DNA from 2 places in the Methylomonas sp. BG-2 genome. Region 1 is predicted to be linked to the other one. Evidence: riboswitches for the same ligand, from Rfam matches in the RefSeq annotation. Region 1 holds a riboswitch; the other holds the start of a gene.
What was found. A riboswitch is a leader RNA that binds a small molecule or an ion and turns the genes downstream of it on or off. The one in region 1 is predicted to bind cyclic di-GMP.
Positions count from the first base shown of each region.

Region 1 (11,387 bases):
TCGCCAACGCCCCGTAGCTTTGCCAGCGTAGCCGCCGATAAAACGGACTCACGCCGGCGAAACTGGTATTGATCAGGCAACCGGCGGCAACGTCTCCGGGATAGCGGCAGGCCCATTCCCACGCGACCATGCCGCCCAACGACAGCGCTAACAGCGTGACGGGCCGCTCGAGCATGCCGGCCCGATAGGCGCGCTCGCGGCTTAGCTCCAGGATGCCGCTTATCGTAGTCGGGCAGGCCTCCCGAAAATATCGGCCGGTTCCGGGTAAATCCAGGCAGGTGACCGTGGCGGCCGGAAAGGCGGAACGCAGGCGTTGGGGAAAGTCGCCCCAATGAGCGGCCTCCCTAGCCAGGCCTCGCAGCAGCAACCAATGGCGTCCGGCCTCACGCATACCAATTCGCCAAGGCTTGGCGGTGCAAGGTCTGTTGGCGTTCCGGAGCGAGCTTGGCCCAAGCGCCGGGATGCAGCAAACAGCGGTAAAGGAAATCGAACAGGGTCAAGTGACGGCGCATGATGCGTTGTTGACGATGCGGCAGCAACGGATGAAATAAGCCGTGGCGTTGGAACAAATGTGTCGGATTTTTGCGCAACCACAGCCAGGATCCCATTTCCAAGGTCAACGGCAAAAACAATTCGCCGCCGGCGTGGCGCGTGGCGTAATCGTCATAAAGATAGTCCCACAAATCGCCGCTGATCACATATTCCTGGCTCATCGGTTCGATTTTGTAAACGTGATGCGGGTAGCAAGCGTCGAACAGTTGTTTCAACGCGCAGGCCTTGGCGATGTCCGGATACGGGGTGCGATTGGAGGCGTAGGGAAACCACAATCGGTCTTGTATCCCGAAGCCGGAATGCAGGTCCACCGCGATCGCCAGCGGCGCTGGAAATAGCTCGTCGTGGACGACGCGGCACAGCGCCTGAGCTTCCTTTTCCATCCGCGATTCGTCGCCCCGGTACCAAGGCAAACGCGCGCTCAGCCGTTGACCGCTGTACAAGCGGGTTTTGCCGACGCTCTCGACCGGCGAATTGCGCATCAAATCGACCCCGTTACCGTTACAACGCGTGCCTCGAAACACGCCGACCGGATTCACAATCGGCATAAACACCAGCCGCGACTTGGCCAAACGGGCGTTAAATTCCTCGTCCCAGTCCAATAGGGCGGCGACGGTCTGCATATAGGCCAGGATCACTTCGGTGCCGATTTTCTCCAGGCCGTGGATGCCGCCGAAAAACGCCAGCACCGGAACATCCGGGCTTTCGGAACCTAGACGGATGCAATGAATCGGGAATTCGCGGCCCTTGTGAACGACGGTATCGACGACTCGGCATTGGGCGCGGTCGCCCAGACGCGCGACGACTGCCTCGAGTTCTTCGAGTTCGGAGAAAGCACGTTGCATGATGGGCGTTACCCCGCCAATGATCGCTCGATATAGCGTTGACGTTTTTTGGGAGCGATTTTGTCCACCTCGACCATGATCAAACTGTCGATGCAATTGTTGAAGTCCGGATCGATGTTGAAGTCGATGAAATGGCAGCCGTTATCCACGCATAATTCCACGTATTGCTTGTACAGGGTCGGCACCTTGACGCCCAGCTTTTTCAGCTCGGAATTGAGAATCTTGAAGCTGGTCGAATAGTCGCCGGCGAATTCGGTGGCCGCGAAATTTTGGCCGGCCTCGGAAATCGCAAACGGCATCCTGGCAATCGCCTGGGGCAGCGTGGCGCCGAATTGCTGACGGTAAAACCCGACGATCAGCTCCTTGGCGGCGTAAGGGTAAGCGTTACTGATACTGACCGGCCCAAACAAGTATTTGATGTCGGGACGTTCGCGCAAATAGGCACCGATGCCGTACCAGAGGTACTCCAGACTGTGCTGACCCCAATAGCGCGGTTGCACGAAGCTGCGGCCCAGCTCCAGGCTGTTCGGCAGATAGCCGGCGAACTCGCTTTGCAAATCGAACAAGGTTTGACTGTAAAAACCCTCGACGCCATGGCTGGCCATGATGCGCGGACCGTCGCCGACCCGGTAGGCGCCGACGATTTCCAGATCGTTGTCGTCCCACAACACGATGTGGCTGTAATAAACGTCGAATTTGTCCAGGTCCAGCGCCAGCCCGGTGCCTTCCTCGACGGTGCGGAAGGTGAGTTCGCGCAGGCGGGCGATTTCGCGCATCACCGGACAGTCGTCGCGGAATTCGTAAAGAAAGATCTTTTTGGCATCGCGGGTTTCGCCAAGCAGACGCGCTTGGTATAAGGCTTTTTTGATGGCCTTGGTGTCGGACGGATGCACCACCGTCGCCACCGTGTCGAACAAGGCCGCTTGGTTTTTCTTGCCGAGATTCTGTACGTGCTTGCGAAAGCGTTGGCTGATTTGTTTGTTGGTCTGCTCGGATTCGGCATACGCTTGGTAGGGGATAGGCGCGCCGACCCGAAAACTGATTTCCTGGCCTTTTTTATTGAACATCTCCTTGACCAATAAAAAGGTGCCGAGCGGTTTGTATAGCGTTGACATGCTGTAAAACAACGCGGAATTCTTGGCCTTGATATGAATCGGCAAGATCGGGCACTGGGCTTTGCGGGCCAGTTTCAAGAAACCGGTTTGCCATTTACCGTCGCGTATGCCCTTGGGCGTGATCCGCGATACTTCGCCGGCCGGAAAGAAAATGATCGCCTCTTCATTTTCCAACGCGTCCAACATGATTTTGTAGGTGTTTTTCAGGTTTTTTTGCTCGGACAGCACGTCCACCGGCAAGAAGATCGATTGCAGCGGCTCCATGTGGTAGAGCACTCGGTTGGCGACGATGCGCACGTCGGGGCGCACGGAGCGGATTAGTTTCACCAAAGCCAAGCCGTCCAAAGTGCCGATCGGGTGGTTGGCGACGATCAGCAAGCGTCCCTCGGCGGGAATGTTGTTATAGGATTCGTTGCCGACTTGGTAGCTGAACTTGAAATAATTCAGTAGTTTATCGAGAAAGGCGAAGCCGCGCAGATGTTGGTTTTTGCGGATGACGTCGTTGAAATCGTCTTCATGTATCAGTTTTTTCAATGCCTTCAGCAGCAGTTTGTTGTCCTTGCCGAGTTTCAGGTCGGGGTAAGTCTCGTGCAAAATGCGTTCGGCATCGATCATGGGCGAATATCCTGGTCAAAACAGTAGTTGCCGGGATTCTAGTGGCCGAATATGTCAGAAATATGTCAGCGTTCGGCGCCGAGGAGCCGCGCCGATGCGGATGCGCTCGCGGCTCGAGCGCGTTTTTCCCGCGCTCGAGCCGCTGGATCGCTCAGGATCGCTCAGGATCGGTTTATTGAACGGCGCATTGCACTCTGGTGCAGAGCCGGACCTGACGGCGGGCGTCCAACAGGTTGATGATGCCGTTCCGGTCCAGATCGGCCGGGTCTTCGCTACCCCGCGCCGGCCGGTTACGTAACGCGAGCAGAGCGTTCAGATCCTGCTGGTCCACATCGTTGTCGGCGTCCAGGTCGCCGGGGACGACCATGTGCTCGCAGCTATCGGGCAAATGGTTGGCGTTGATGTCGCCGGTCCGACGCCGATTGATGTCGCTGACATCGGACACGCCGTTATCGTTGCAGTCCGGATACACATTCAAATAATAGACATCCTGTTCGCCGTTATAGGTCGCCGAATATGCCACGTGAGCCCCGAATGCGTCCGAAACCAAGTGAGTGTAATCACCCAGTTTTTGCGCTCCCCGCGGATAGCCGATGTGGGTGTTGAACACCGGCGTTACCGGCCGATTCTTGCTCCAGGTCAGGCCGCCGTCCCAGGAATAGGAATAATACAAGCGCGACAGCGCCGGCCGCAGATTGTCGCGGGTGTCGTACCAGACCGCGTCTATCCGGCCGTTCGGCGCCACGCCTTGCATTGCGAACCACTGGTAGGCGTCCTTGTGCGGTGTGTCGTCGTTGATTTTAATCGGCGCCGACCAAGTCAGGCCGCCGTCGCTGCTGCGAATGAACTTGACATCCAGGTTATCGGCGCCGGCGGGATCCACCGAGGTCATCAAATAGATATTGCCGTTTAGCGGCCCGTCGGATTGATCGACATGCACTTGTAAATCGCCCGGCGGACCGTATTGATTGGGATTGTTCTGAAACTGGAACATGACCGGCGAGCCGCCCATATCGACGGTTTGAGTCGTGAAGCTTGGCAACGCGGCGGGATCGCGGGCGTTCAGCGAGGTCGCCAGCAAATATTTGCCGAATACCAATTTGGCGCCGACCAATTCGCCATCCTCGCTACGGCCGCTGACATAGGTTTGGCCAGCCGGGCCGACCGCGATGGTGCCGAACGCCGGACTCTCCGGAATGGCGACCGGCGCCTCGAAGCTGGCGCCGCCGTTGCTGGAACGCGTAAAACGGCGGTCGTCCAGACCCTCGCGCCAGACCAGATAGACGTGGCCGTCGCTGGAGGTACCGCTGCGATCGATGCCGATCCGGCCCTTATCGGCGCCTTCGCCGTAAGCGTAAACCGGCGCGCCCCAACCGACACCGCCATCCGTGGATTTGAAAACCTGAACGTCTTGAGCGTAGCTGCCGGTTGCATCGTAATGGAGGTTTTGATAGTAAAAATCGCCGGCCGAATCGACGTCCACCATGATATTGGTGCGTTGTTCGCCCGGCGTGACGACGCCTGGGAAATGCCAGGACAGCCCGCCGTCGTCGCTGTACGCCCAACCGCCCTGGCGATTGCCGGACGCGACCGTCGCGAACTGCTTCCAGCCGGCGACCAAGCGCTTGGGGTTATTGGGGGCTTGGGCGATGGTCGGCTCGTGCGCGGCGTCGCCGGTAACGTTGCGACCGCCGGCATCGACGTTCATTTGCACACTGACGAACTGTTGGTAAGCCACGGCGTTTGCATTGGCCAGCGGCGCTTGCGCGCTCAACAGCAGCAAGCACGCGGCCTTGCTCGGATCATGACGGCCAGCATTCATCGCTTGACTCCACGCCGGCGGGTGCCGGTCCAGCCAAGTAATCCCGCGCCGAATAACCAAACCGCCGCCGGCACCGGCACAGCGGCCACTTGACCGCAACCGGCGAAACTGCCGACCCCCAGGCAAAAGTCACCGACATCGGCTTGGCGGGCACCGCCTAAAAAATCGGCATTCTCCGGACTCATCAACAAGTCGCCGCTGAATTGCCAGTTATTGGCGTCGGCGACTACCAGACTCAAATTCGCCAAATCGAACAACACCATGCTAAAGCTGATGTTGTTTTGCAGGTACCAGCCGCCCGGCGTGCCGGCCTGTCCCAAGTCGTCCCAAGCGGCTTGCCGGTTGGAGACGCTGTAACGCAAACTGAAGTCGCCGGTCACCAGCGAACCGTTGTAGTTGCCGCGAAATAATTCCACGCCGGTCATGCCCAGGCTACCGGTACCGGCTAGCGTTTCGCTATTGATGGCGAAATTGGGCGTCGTCGCTTTCACGTAGCGATTTTGGGCCTGACCGCTCGGATTGGCGGCGCTGATCGGCGTGATGTCGTGCACCAGATTCAGCGCCGGAATTTCGGTTCTGCTGGTATTGCCGAGATAGAAGTAGGAGTCGCTGAACTGGGTGTAGTCGGATTGCGTCGTGTCGAAGTACTCGACCAGAAACTGACCGGGCGCGCTGGAGCTGCCACCCAGCAACACTGCCAAGGCCTCCCTGTCGTATTGGGTCGTAAACGTGCCGCCCAAATCGGCGTGCAGCGCGGTTGCGTGGGCAGGGGCCGGCGCGCCGGCGCTCAACGCGGCTATCGCCGCCACGGTATACCAATGCCCGACTGATGGCTTGATGCGCTTAAACATGACGAACCTCCAAACCGAATATTGTGGTTCGGCGGCCTTTGGCGCCCACAACGGCTAAGCCCGTGCCGAACAGCCAGATCGCACCGGGCAACGGTACCGCGCTCACCTGACCGCATCCGCCAAAGCTGCCCGCGCCCAAGCAAAAGTCGCCGACCTCGGTCAGCGCGCTGCCCATCAACATGCCGGCATTTTCCGGCGACATTGCCAGATCGCCGCTAAATTGCCAGTTGTCGGCATCGATCCAGCGAACTTTTAGGTTAACGAAGTCGTAGACCGCCATCGTGAAATAAATATTGTTGTCCAGATACCAACCGCTTCCGCCATGCTCTTGGCGAGCGGCGTCGAAACGTACCGCGAAATCGCCGTTGACCAAGCCCGCGCCGTTGGGCGGGTAGTTTGGCGCGAAGAAGCCTTGGACGCCCGCCAAACCGACTTGGCCGGCGGTGCCGCCGGTCAGGTTGGCGGTATCGATGTGAAAGTCTGCCGATGTGGCTTGCTGAAAGCGTTGCGCGGCTTGACCGGTAATAGTGCTGCTTATCGCGGTCAGCGCGAAGGTTTGGTTCAGCGCCGGAATTTCGGTGGTCGCGATTTGGCCCACCAGAGCGCCGCCACTATTGGCGGGATTGGTCGGGTCGGCCGCCGCCGCGTCCCAATAGGTGCTGAGGTAATAACCGCCGGCGTAGGGTGCCAGCGCGGTAGCGTCCAGATTCATCGTAAACGTGCCGGCGTTCGGCGCGTTCAGCACCAAGGCCATCGCATTCGGCGACAGCGCCAACGCGGCAACCAAGGCGAGTCCGAGGCGGATTCGGTAAATAGGCAAAATAGGCATCGCATTTCCTGTTAAGACGTTGAGCAAGCCGCGCCAGCACAGTCTGACGCGGCGGTGAATACAGCGCTGATCGAACCAGCGTTTCGCTGGTTTAAGCCGCCGGCTGCTTGCGGCGCGTCGCACCGACCCAGCCGATCAGACCGCTAGCGAACAAGTAGACGGCGGTTGGTAGCGGTACCGCCGCCGGCAGGTTCATCGACAGCGTGCCGACGACCGCGTCGCTGGCGGAAATCCCCAAGAACGATCCCCAGGTCAAGCCGAACGGACTGGGGTACTTGTTGCTGCCGTTTCCGAAAATCAGATCGCCGCTCAAGGTCGGTTCGCCGCCGGCGTTCACGGTTTCGCTGGCATTGGTCAGTTGCAAAAAGGTGGTGCCGGAGAAAAACTGGTCGTAAGTCACCAGATTCCAGACGCCGCCGATTTTTTGCAGACGAAAGTCGTAAGGCGTCAGCGAGCCGTTACTGGTGCCGGGTACCGACATGCGCATGCCGCCGCCGAGACCGATTTGGCCGCTGGCGGAGTTGCCGACCTCCATCGTGGTCGCTTGCAACGTGCGGTTGACCGCGGCGTAACTGATCGTGGCGAGATTGGTGTTGATCGGTAGCGTCATGTCGATGGCCGATGCAATGCCGCCGACGGTATCGGCGGTAATGGCGGTCTGGTTGTAGCTGGCGTCAAAGAAAGTATCGATCCGCCAACCGCCGGTGACGGCGGCGAAGGCCGCGTTGTCGATTGATATGCCGACGCTGCCGCTGACGAGCGCGGCCTCGGCGCTGGCCGGCGCGAGAAGTCCGCCCAACATCGCAATGGAAAGAGCACCGGCGGTTGCGAGTTGCAATCGGTAACTGTGTGTTTGTGTCATGGCAAGTCCTTTAAGGGTCGAAATAATGAAAATGTCCGGCCGCAAGGCGCACGTTTCCCGTAACGCCGGACCGAGTTTTCAGTCCGGCGCTGGCAACGAATTTGGCATTACGGGCAACCCGGCGGTCTTTTGGTCGAAAATCCGTGGCTTTCCGGCTCTGTCTCGCGGCGGATGTGGCGTTTTTGCCGCCGGTCCCGGCGGCATCACTCTAGTTTCTTAACTGATCTGTGCGTTGGCTCCTGGTGTGCTGGCGACCTAATAGCGGTACGCGATGTTGAAATACAGTTCGGTATCCGCGCCGGGTGCGACCCGGCCGTCGAAATAATCGAAAGGCCGATAATACTGTTCGCCGCTAAGGTTTTTGACGGTGGCCGCCAATTTCCATGCCGACGTTTCGTACCCCACACTGGCGTCCAGGCAGTGATAATCGGAGGTCTTGAAGCGGTTGTCCTTGGATAGATAGGCGCCGGCGCTTAAATTCACGCCCAGCCCGATCCGCCAACCGGGCAGTAAGGACGCCGGCAATTGGTAATTCAACCACAGCCGCCCTGCGTGATCGGGCACCTGAGGCAAACGGTTACCGGCCGGAACCCCGGCTTTATCGTCCCGGTAGCGCGCCAGCGTATAGGCATAATTGCCCAGCAAATTCAGTCCTTCCGATAGTCGCCAATTCAAGTCCGCTTCCACCCCTTCGGCGCTTTGAGCGCCGGCGGCGGTCGAGCGTTGCAAGGCGTCGCTCCCATCCGCCACCGCCACCCGTTCGCGGTCGATACGGTACACGGCAAGCTGGCCGCGCCAGCGACCGTCGATATCGAATTTCAAACCGGTCTCGACGTGGCGCGCCAATTCCGGCAACGGCGTATCGGCAAACTCGACGAAGGGTTGGCCGCGCATGCCTTCGCTGTAACCGGCAAACCAGGTCCAGGCCGAACCGATGTCGACGGCGACACCCAAGCGGGGTAACCATTTCTCGGTGTCGGTATTGGCTGAGCGGCCGCTCGCGGTATTTCGAAAATCGATCGCCACCTTGCCTCGACGCAGGCCGGCCAGCAGATGTAGGCGATCGTAAAAACTGCCCTGCCATTGCAGATAGCCGCCGTAAATCAGATTGCCGATAAACTGGTTGGGCTGCGCCGGTTCGGGGACGGCATACCTTAACCCGAAGTGGGGTTGGGCGAGGTCCACTAAACCGGTATTCGCCAAATCGGCGCCGATGAAGCCAATGTCGTCGAGTTCGCCGCGGTCGGCACCGATGACCAACGTGTGTTCGCTGTTTTCCGATGCGAACTTTCCGGTCAGATAGCCGAGCAGGCTGAACTCTCGCTGGCGTTGATACAACTCGGCGTTAACCAGCCCCCAAGCGGAGGCGCCCAGTGCGCTCAGCGGCCGATCGGCGATAAAGCCGTCGTCGCCGAACAGCGTTTGCACCCGCTGATCGAAACTGGCCCGAGACACGCGGCTTTTCAGCGTGATTGTCCAGTGTTTATCCCAACGATGCTCGAACTCGCCCCAAATCGCTTGGCTGTCCGAACGGCTTTGGGGCGCATCGACCGGGCCGATAAAACTGTCCGGCGCGAGCCGAAACCGGCCGGCTATCGCACCGGTGGCCGGCAAGCCTTGATATTCGGTTTGCCGCCAATGCGACAACTTCGCGCGCAACGTGAGCTTGTTGCGATCGTTGTCGGTGAAGGTCAGGGCCGGATTCAAGTTGTAACGCTGGGTCTCGACCGCATCGACGTGGTTGCCGGCATCGGTGAATTCGCCGGTCAGCCGCAACCAAACCCGGCTATGCAAAGGCTGATTGATATCGAAATTCGGTTGGAAGTAGTCGTGAGATCCGGCCCGGAAGCCGAATTCGCCGAAAGCCTCGGGCCGAGGTTGCTTGGAAATCAAATTCACGACACCGCCGACCGGGGCGCCCGAGCCGCCGGCATGGAGCAGGGCATTGCAGCCTTTTAGCACCTCCAGGCTGGCTACGTTAATCGTGCTTTCCCGGTCGCCGGGGTTGTAATACTGAGTAAAGCCGTCCAACAGCTGCTCGGACGCAAAGCCGCGAATGAGTGTGCCTTCCAAGACCGGCGAATACAAGGGATTACGCGCCACCACGCCGCTGACGTTGCTTAAGGCCTCGCTGACCGTGACGGCTTGCTGGTCGTCGAGCAGGTCGCGGGTGACGCTGGCGACCGTTTGCGGAATATGTCGCACCGGCGTGTCGGTCAACGTGGCGCTGGTCATCCGGTCGAGGGTATACCAGGCATCGTCGGCCGGTTGGACAATCGGTTTGCCGATGACCGTGACCGGCGGCAACGCAACCGGCGCCTGCCGCGGGTTGGCGGGGTGCTTCCCGGTCTCGAGCGTGATCGTGCGGGTGTCCAGAAAGCGGAAGGTCAACCGGCTGTTTTGCAACAGGGTGCGTAGCCCTTGTTCCACGCTCATGCGTCCGCGCAGGGCCGGCGCGCTTAGACCGCGCAAGTCGTCAACCGGAAATACCAATTCAAGATTCGACTTGGCGGCGAATTCGATCAGCGCGTCGTTCAACGGCTGAGCGGGTATGTTGTAGTCGATTCCGGCCGGCTCGGCCAACACCGGAATCCAGACCAGCGCGCCGCTCAGTGAAGTGACCACGCACAGCAACGCGATCTTGTCGACGCCCGCGGCCGGCGTGGCGACTTGGACTGAGCGGTAATGGCGGTCGGGTGCGGAGCGGTGTTTCAAACGTCTTCCTGTGTTGAAAATGACTGTCTTCAATAAGGAAGTCGTTCGAGCGAGAAAATCGACTACAAAAAAATCAAAAAAATATCTGAGAGCATTCCAAACGCCGAAATAAACAGCATTTCGCCGCCCCACTTTTCGAAAAATCGCAGTCATGGCTTAAGTGCAAGCGGGAACGTAATCGTGGAGATCGGGCGGGGGCCGCGCCCGGCGGCGAGCGGGAGAGTGAGAGGATTAGCGATGCAAAACCGTCCAAAACGGTCCTAGCCGGGACGATTTTAAATTCAAGGCCAAGCTTAGCGTTTTCAGCGCGCCATCCGGATCGTCCAAGGCAAACACGCCGCTGACTCGCTGCCTGGCCAATTCGGTATCGCTTAGGAAAATCCTGCCGTAGCGATAGCGTTCCAATTCGGCAACCAATTCCGCTAACGGCTTGTCGTTGATGATTAACCGACGCTGCCGCCACGCGCCGGATTGATCCAGCCGCGCCGGGGCGGGGGGCGCCAAGGACCGGCCTTCTCGCAGTTCGACGGCTTGGCCGGCCGCGACTTCGAGCTGGGTTTCGCGGCCGGTGCTGACCGCGACGGCGTGTTCATTGACTTCGATCCGGGTCAAGCCGGCGTCGGTTTTGTAGACATCGAATATCGTTCCCAGGGCACGCACCGTCACATCGGCGGCCGCGACTTCGAAGGGCCGCTTGCTGTCCGGAGCCACGCTGAAACTGGCCTGGCCGTGATGCAATACTATGCGGCGAAGTCCGGCGTCGAACTGGACCGAAATCGCGCTGTCGGTATTCAACATCAGCCGGCTACCGTCGCTTAGGCGGATATCGCGCCATTCGCCGGTTTGAGTGCGATAGTCGCTAAGCATCGCGTCCAGCCAGTGAGCCTGACGCGGTAGAATCAATTGCGTTGCCAATAACCAGGTGGCGGCGATGGCGGCCGCGCCTTGTAACCGGCGCCGTTGGCGCGGTTTGGAATGGTTCCGGTTTGTCAGGCCAGGCTTAACCGAAATGGCGGCGACATCGCTGGGTTTTTCCGGTTCATGCGCCGCCAGTACCATGTCCTGGAACAGGGTTTCCGCCGCGTTGTAGGCGTCGGAATGGCTTGGATCGCAGGCCAACCAGCCGGCGAATTCTTCCAGGTCGGCGTCGGTCAATTGGTCGTCGCGCAGCCTGATCAGCC
Region 1 is NZ_JBYMAP010000026.1:13,073-24,459, forward strand. It holds gene AC3B8H_RS04115 (alpha/beta fold hydrolase) at 1-391, opposite strand, end outside; gene AC3B8H_RS04120 (M14 family zinc carboxypeptidase) at 384-1,397, opposite strand; gene olsF (bifunctional ornithine lipid synthase OlsF) at 1,406-3,127, opposite strand; gene AC3B8H_RS04130 (hypothetical protein) at 3,300-4,949, opposite strand; gene AC3B8H_RS04135 (PEP-CTERM sorting domain-containing protein) at 4,946-5,800, opposite strand; gene AC3B8H_RS04140 (hypothetical protein) at 5,793-6,629, opposite strand; gene AC3B8H_RS04145 (hypothetical protein) at 6,721-7,491, opposite strand; cyclic di-GMP riboswitch class I at 7,601-7,679, opposite strand; gene AC3B8H_RS04150 (TonB-dependent siderophore receptor) at 7,747-10,206, opposite strand; gene AC3B8H_RS04155 (FecR family protein) at 10,438-11,387, opposite strand, start outside.

Region 2 (5,916 bases), on a different contig from region 1:
TTACCTCGGCCCGGCCTTGCGCGCTCATTGGGGCGTGGACGATCCGGCGCATGCCGAAGGCAGCCCGGAGCAAATCAAAGCCGCTTTCGAAACCGCGTACGGTATCGTGCGTTACCGGATCGAGCGCTTTCTGGACTTGCCGTTGAATGAATTGAAACACGATCCCGAGCGCCTCAAGGCCGAACTGGATCGCATCGGCACGTTGCTACCTTAATCATCTTGTCAGGAGGCTAACCTTATGAAACGTTTCCATATCCACATTGCCGTCGATAATCTGCAACGCAACATTGAATTTTACAGCGCGCTGTTTCAAACCGAACCCAGCGTCGTCCACGACGACTACGCCAAATGGATGTTGGACGATCCACGCATCAATTTCGCGATCTCCAACCGAGGCCGAGGAGCGGGGGTGGATCATCTCGGCATTCAAGTCGAATCTGAGCAGGCATTGACCGACGTTCGGCAGGTGCTACAACAGGCGGCGTTGCCGATTATCGAGCAAAAACAGGCGGCCTGCTGCTACGCCGAATCGGACAAATACTGGACGGTCGATCCGCAAGGCATTCCTTGGGAGGCCTTCCATTCGTTGAAAAGCATTCCGATATTCGGCAAAGATGCCGATTTGCCGACCGACAGCGCCGCGAGTTGCTGCGGTCCGGCCTCGAATTGCAGTCCACTCTGATCGAACAGTCCGAGGTTTTCCACGATGAATTTGCCAGTTTGCCCGCAACCGCGCTTGTCGTTTTTGGACCGCTTCCTGACCTTGTGGATATTCATCGCAATGTCGATCGGGGTCGGTATCGGCTTTGCGTTTCCGGAGCAGGTTAATCGCCTGAACGCCCAGGCTTCGGTGGGTACCACCAATGTCCCGATCGCGATCGGCTTGATTCTGATGATGTACCCGCCGCTGGCGAAAGTGCGTTACGAGGAACTTGGCGACGTGTTTCGAAACGGCCGGGTGTTGGCGCTGTCGCTGGTACAAAACTGGCTGATCGGCCCGTTGTTGATGTTCGGCTTGGCGATCGGATTTTTGGCTGATTATCCGGAATACATGACCGGCTTGATCCTGATCGGCCTGGCCCGTTGCATTGCCATGGTGATCGTTTGGAACGAACTGGCGCGCGGCGATAACGACTACTGCGCCGCGCTGGTGGCGTTCAACAGCGTGTTTCAGGTGCTGTTTTTCGGGGTTTACGCTTGGCTGTTCGTCACCGTGCTGCCGCCGCTGTTCGGTTTGCCGGGCAGTTTGGTGGCGGTGACGATCGCCGATATCGCCCAAAGCGTCTTCATTTACTTGGGGATTCCGTTCATCGCCGGCTTCGCGACCCGTTGGCTGTTGGTCAGGGCCAAGGGCAAGGACTGGTACCAGCAGCGCTTCGTACCCAAAATCAGCCCGCTGACGCTGATCGCGTTACTGTTCACGATCGTGGCCATGTTCTCGTTGAAGGGTGAGTTGATCGTGCAATTGCCGCTGGACGTGTTGCGCATCGCGCTGCCGTTGCTGATTTATTTCGTCGCCATGTTCCTGGTCAGCTTCGCGATGGGCAAACTGGTCGGCGCCGACTACGGCCAAACCACGACGCTGGCCTTTACCGCCGCCAGCAACAACTTCGAATTGGCGATCGCGGTAGCGGTTGCGGTGTTCGGCATCGACAGCGGCGCGGCTTTCGCGGCGGTGATCGGACCGCTGATCGAAGTGCCGGTCATGGTCGGCTTGGTGAGCGTCGCCTTCGCGATTCAAAAACGCTGGTTTGCCGGGCGCTAATTCAGGCAAGCGGCGATAATTCCGGAAGTGACTGATTTTCGAACGGTCCTTGTCAGGGAACGCCCTCTTCGGCAAATTCCTAGCCAATCTGCGTCGGCCGCTGGATGCCGCCAGTTCCCTCTCCGCTGGGAAGGTTGTCGTAAACGGCCGGTTGTGCTGAATGCAATGAAGTTCAACATTTTGGTGCGGTTCGGTTACGTGAATTTTACTTTGCCGGATTGGAAGAAAGACCGTCATACCCGCCGGGAAGCGGGTATCCGGTGTCCTGGATGGCGAACGTCGAACCATTCGTGGTGGCTGGATTCCGGCAATCCATGCCGGAATGACCACCTTCGGTAAGGGGATGCCCGAAATCCGAAAAAGTAGACTTAGCCCAACAGTTTGACTTTTCCGACATCCGCTCGTACTCCATACTCCAATGCCGTTAAGCTAAGCCGTCCGTGGCGAGCCAGTCCAACTATTCGTGGCGAGGCTGTCCAACCTTCGTGGTGAACCTGTCCAACCTTCTTTGGCGAGCCAATCCAACCATTCGTGGTGAGCCTGTCCAACCATTCGTGGTGAGCCTGTCCAACCATTCGTGGTGAGCCAGTCGAACCATGAACGGCTTAACCATTCGCCCTTCGACAGGGACAAACGGTCAATCCTTAACTTAACGAGATTACTCCATTCCAAAAGTCCTAGGGTATCTTGATTTTGGAAACCACTGAGTTTCGCTGAGATACCGTGGCAGGCTGTTGGGCGGCCCCTGAAGGCCTGCCTCGCCCTAAATTCAACCATCGTCGTAGACGCGATATCGACACTAGGCTCGGGTAGTCGGGCCGATAGTAGCCGCGGGCGACACTGCTCGCCTGTTTTTCCAGCCGGTTTGTCGCCGGTTTTGGTTTTTCCCTCTCTTTTTCGACCGCCCATCGCCGGGCGGCGGCGAATGCTGCCCGCCAAACTCGACGGCCCATGGCTATCGCGCCCAATTTGGCTTGTTAGGTGCCGGGTCAGGGATGGCAACGATTCGCCCTTGAAAAACAACGCGCTGCGCCATTCGGCGGTGTTTCGGTGCATTACGCATGTAATACATTTCACGATTCTTTAACAGAGCTGTAACGGAAACTTATTGATTTGTTTGGAATAATTCGCCGCAACCGGGATGGCAGGGAGCCGAGGGATCTCGGTTGAATCGGAAACACAAGGAACAGGGAAGGCTAGCGAATGGAGTGGGCATTTGGAAGACGGTAGGGAGTAGGTTGCAATTCGGAAACATGGTAGCGGGGATAGCGACACCACTCGAGGTGTTAGAAGTTTAGTGAGCAGGTAAGCGTGTAAAAGCCAAACTCGCCGCGAGGCGGGGACGGAAAGTTTCAGGTCTTGGCTTGGGTCGGTCGCCGGGGACGGCGGCGGGCGGTAGGATGCCGACAAACCAAGACGGCTGGGCTGTCACCTTATGTATTTTTAAATCTTAAACATAAGGAAACCATTATGAAATCTTTGAATAAAGCCTTGTTGGCGGCGGCGATGTTTGCTGCCACCGGTGCGGCGAATGCTGCGATCAACAACACCAGTGCCGCCACGGTCGAAGCGTATTTGTCGGTTTACGACAAAAGCCAAACCTTGACCTTCACGTTGGACTTGGGCGTTTTGATGAGCGATCTGATCGCCAACGTCGCCAACGACAGCTACACACTGAGCTACGATTTGAGCGCCAACGACAACTGGAATACCTTTGCCAGCGGCATGGACGCTTCGATGACTAAGTTTGCGGTTGCCGTCGGTTACGGTTCCAAACAGTTGATCACCGGCATGACCGAGATTGCTAAATACAATAGCTTGCAAATCTCCACGGTTCCAGGGACAGCGATCAAAAACCATGCAAATCAGATTAATGGCGGACAAGTCGCTGATAACCCAGGCGCTACCAGCAACGACTACGCCGCGAATCTGAGTTCGTTGGTATATGACTCCGATACTCCGAATACCGGGCAACACAACGACTTCAACAGTATCTTCGGCACCGTCAGCTTGGCCCAAGCCAACATCGCCTACGGCACGTCCGGCGACTTTTGGTATTACAACGGCACTCAAGCTCACACGCTGGCCGCCGGCAAATGGACGCTGGCCGGCAATCTGCTGAGCTTCGGTCCGGCTCCGGCCAACGTGCCGCTGCCGGCCGCGGTGTGGATGTTCGGCGCCGGCCTGATGGGCCTGTTGCGCGCGACCCGCCGCAAGTACGCCGCCGCTTAAGCGGTGTGCGGAGCGGCGTTCGCGCCGCTCCGTTTTTAACGATTATTCATTCGAGGAACTAGCCATGAAAAACTTAGTATTAGGCACCGCGATCAGCGCTTTGTTGGCCGCATCTGGTGTACAAGCCGCGACCGTCAACGATCCGATTCCGGTCGACGGCAACAACCTGCCTATCATCGACGCCAGCCAAACCAACGTGCTGTACCTGTCCGGCGCCTCCGCCGCGGTCAACTTCATCGAAAAGCTGATTACCGATTCCTCGGTACCGGCCGCCGATAAAGTCTGCGACACCACCAAAAAAATCTGGAAATACAAAGACAGCCTGACCGGTTCCGACCAAAACGCTTATTTGTGCACCCGCGCCACCACCAACAGCAACGTGCCGACCAACAAACCGTACATTCTGGTCTACAAACGTAGCGCCGGCGGTTCCGCGTTCGGCGTCAGTCCGATCATCGCCGAAGCCAACGGCGACACCGCTAACGCCACGATCGAGTATTTGAAAATCAGCTCGGCTTGTACCTCCAACACCTTGCCGGTCGCCGGTTCCACGCTGGGCTTGATCACCTGCCCTTACGACTTGGCCGATTCCACCAAATACGTCACCCACATCTCCGACTTCGGTATTTCCGACGTTGACCCGGCGCAATTTACCGGTAACAACGCCCCATTGGGTTATTTGGATGTGTCATCCGACGACGTCACCAAATTGACCGTGAAAAGTGCTTCGGCATTGACTTTCGGCGTGCCGGTCACCAAAAAACTGTATTTTGCATTGCAAGCCGCCCAAATCGCCAACGGTTCCTTGGCCGGCTGCGCGGTTGGTTCCGAAACCGAGGCTTGCATGCCTAGCCTGAGCTCGGCGCAAATCGCTTCTATCCACGCCGGTAGTTGGGCGGATTGGAACCAATTGAAAGTGACCGGTTCCACCGGTTTGTACGACTGGGTTCAAGCCAATGCGGCCGCTTACCTGCCGGGTTCGTCGTTGTTGCACACCTGCCGCCGCGAAAACGGCTCCGGTACCCAAGCCCAATCCAACATCAAATTCCTGCATGATCCTTGCACATCTGCTGCGTCCGCTACGGCTCCAGCTACCGACGCGGTATCCTTGGGTTTCAGCGAAGGCGACGGCTATCCGATGATTCACGAGAACAATACCTCGGGTTCGGTCGGTAACTGCCTGGACGAATTGGACGACGGCAGCAACGCCGCCAACGGCTTCGACAACACTTGGGGCGTACGTTGGGCGGTCGGTATCCAGTCTCTGGAGAAAAAAACCGCGGCTTCCAGCAAATTCCGCTTCGTCAAAGTCGACGGCGTGGCGCCGACCCTGGCTAACGTGGTCAACGGCAAGTACAAGGATTGGGTGGAAAACACCTTCCAATACTGGACCGATCACTTCGCCGACGCCAATCTGAAAAAACTGACCAACGCGATCATTACTTCAGCCGGCGCGCCGGAAGTGATGGCCGCGCTGAACGCCGGTTTCACCCACACCTTTACCGCTACTCCTGGTGCCTACTTGGCCGTACCGACCAGCTTCGCTCCCGAAGCCAATGGTGCGTTCAACGCCAGCCGTCCGGTCAGCCCCTACAGCCACGCGACACCAACCGCGTCGGCTAATGCCTGCCGCGTTCCAACCATTTACAACAACGGCGATGCCAAATTGTAAGGGTTGACTAGGGGGCAATCCCGAACCAGGTCAGGGACGACCGCCTTAAAAAGTGACCGGGGCAGTCGCGGCAACGCGGCTGACCCGGCCGCTTTTTCGGTTTTTACCTGAAAGTCATCGTCGGAGCGGCGCTTGGTCGCGACAAGGCGCCACTCCCACAATGACTGGCATTATCCGGGGTGGCGCGGCGGTTCCGAAATCGCTGATTTACCGGCGTGAATGCCGGTCGGCGCGTCACCGACTTGTC
Region 2 is NZ_JBYMAP010000070.1:704-6,619, forward strand. It holds gene AC3B8H_RS08820 (arsenate reductase ArsC) at 1-214, shown strand, start outside; gene AC3B8H_RS08825 (ArsI/CadI family heavy metal resistance metalloenzyme) at 239-682, shown strand; gene arsB (ACR3 family arsenite efflux transporter) at 707-1,765, shown strand; cyclic di-GMP riboswitch class I at 3,075-3,198, shown strand; gene AC3B8H_RS08835 (VPLPA-CTERM sorting domain-containing protein) at 3,236-3,997, shown strand; gene AC3B8H_RS08840 (hypothetical protein) at 4,062-5,669, shown strand.
Region 2: it holds a riboswitch for cyclic di-GMP, as region 1 does, so the genes downstream of both, AC3B8H_RS08835 (VPLPA-CTERM sorting domain-containing protein) here and AC3B8H_RS04145 (hypothetical protein) in region 1, are expected to answer to the same signal.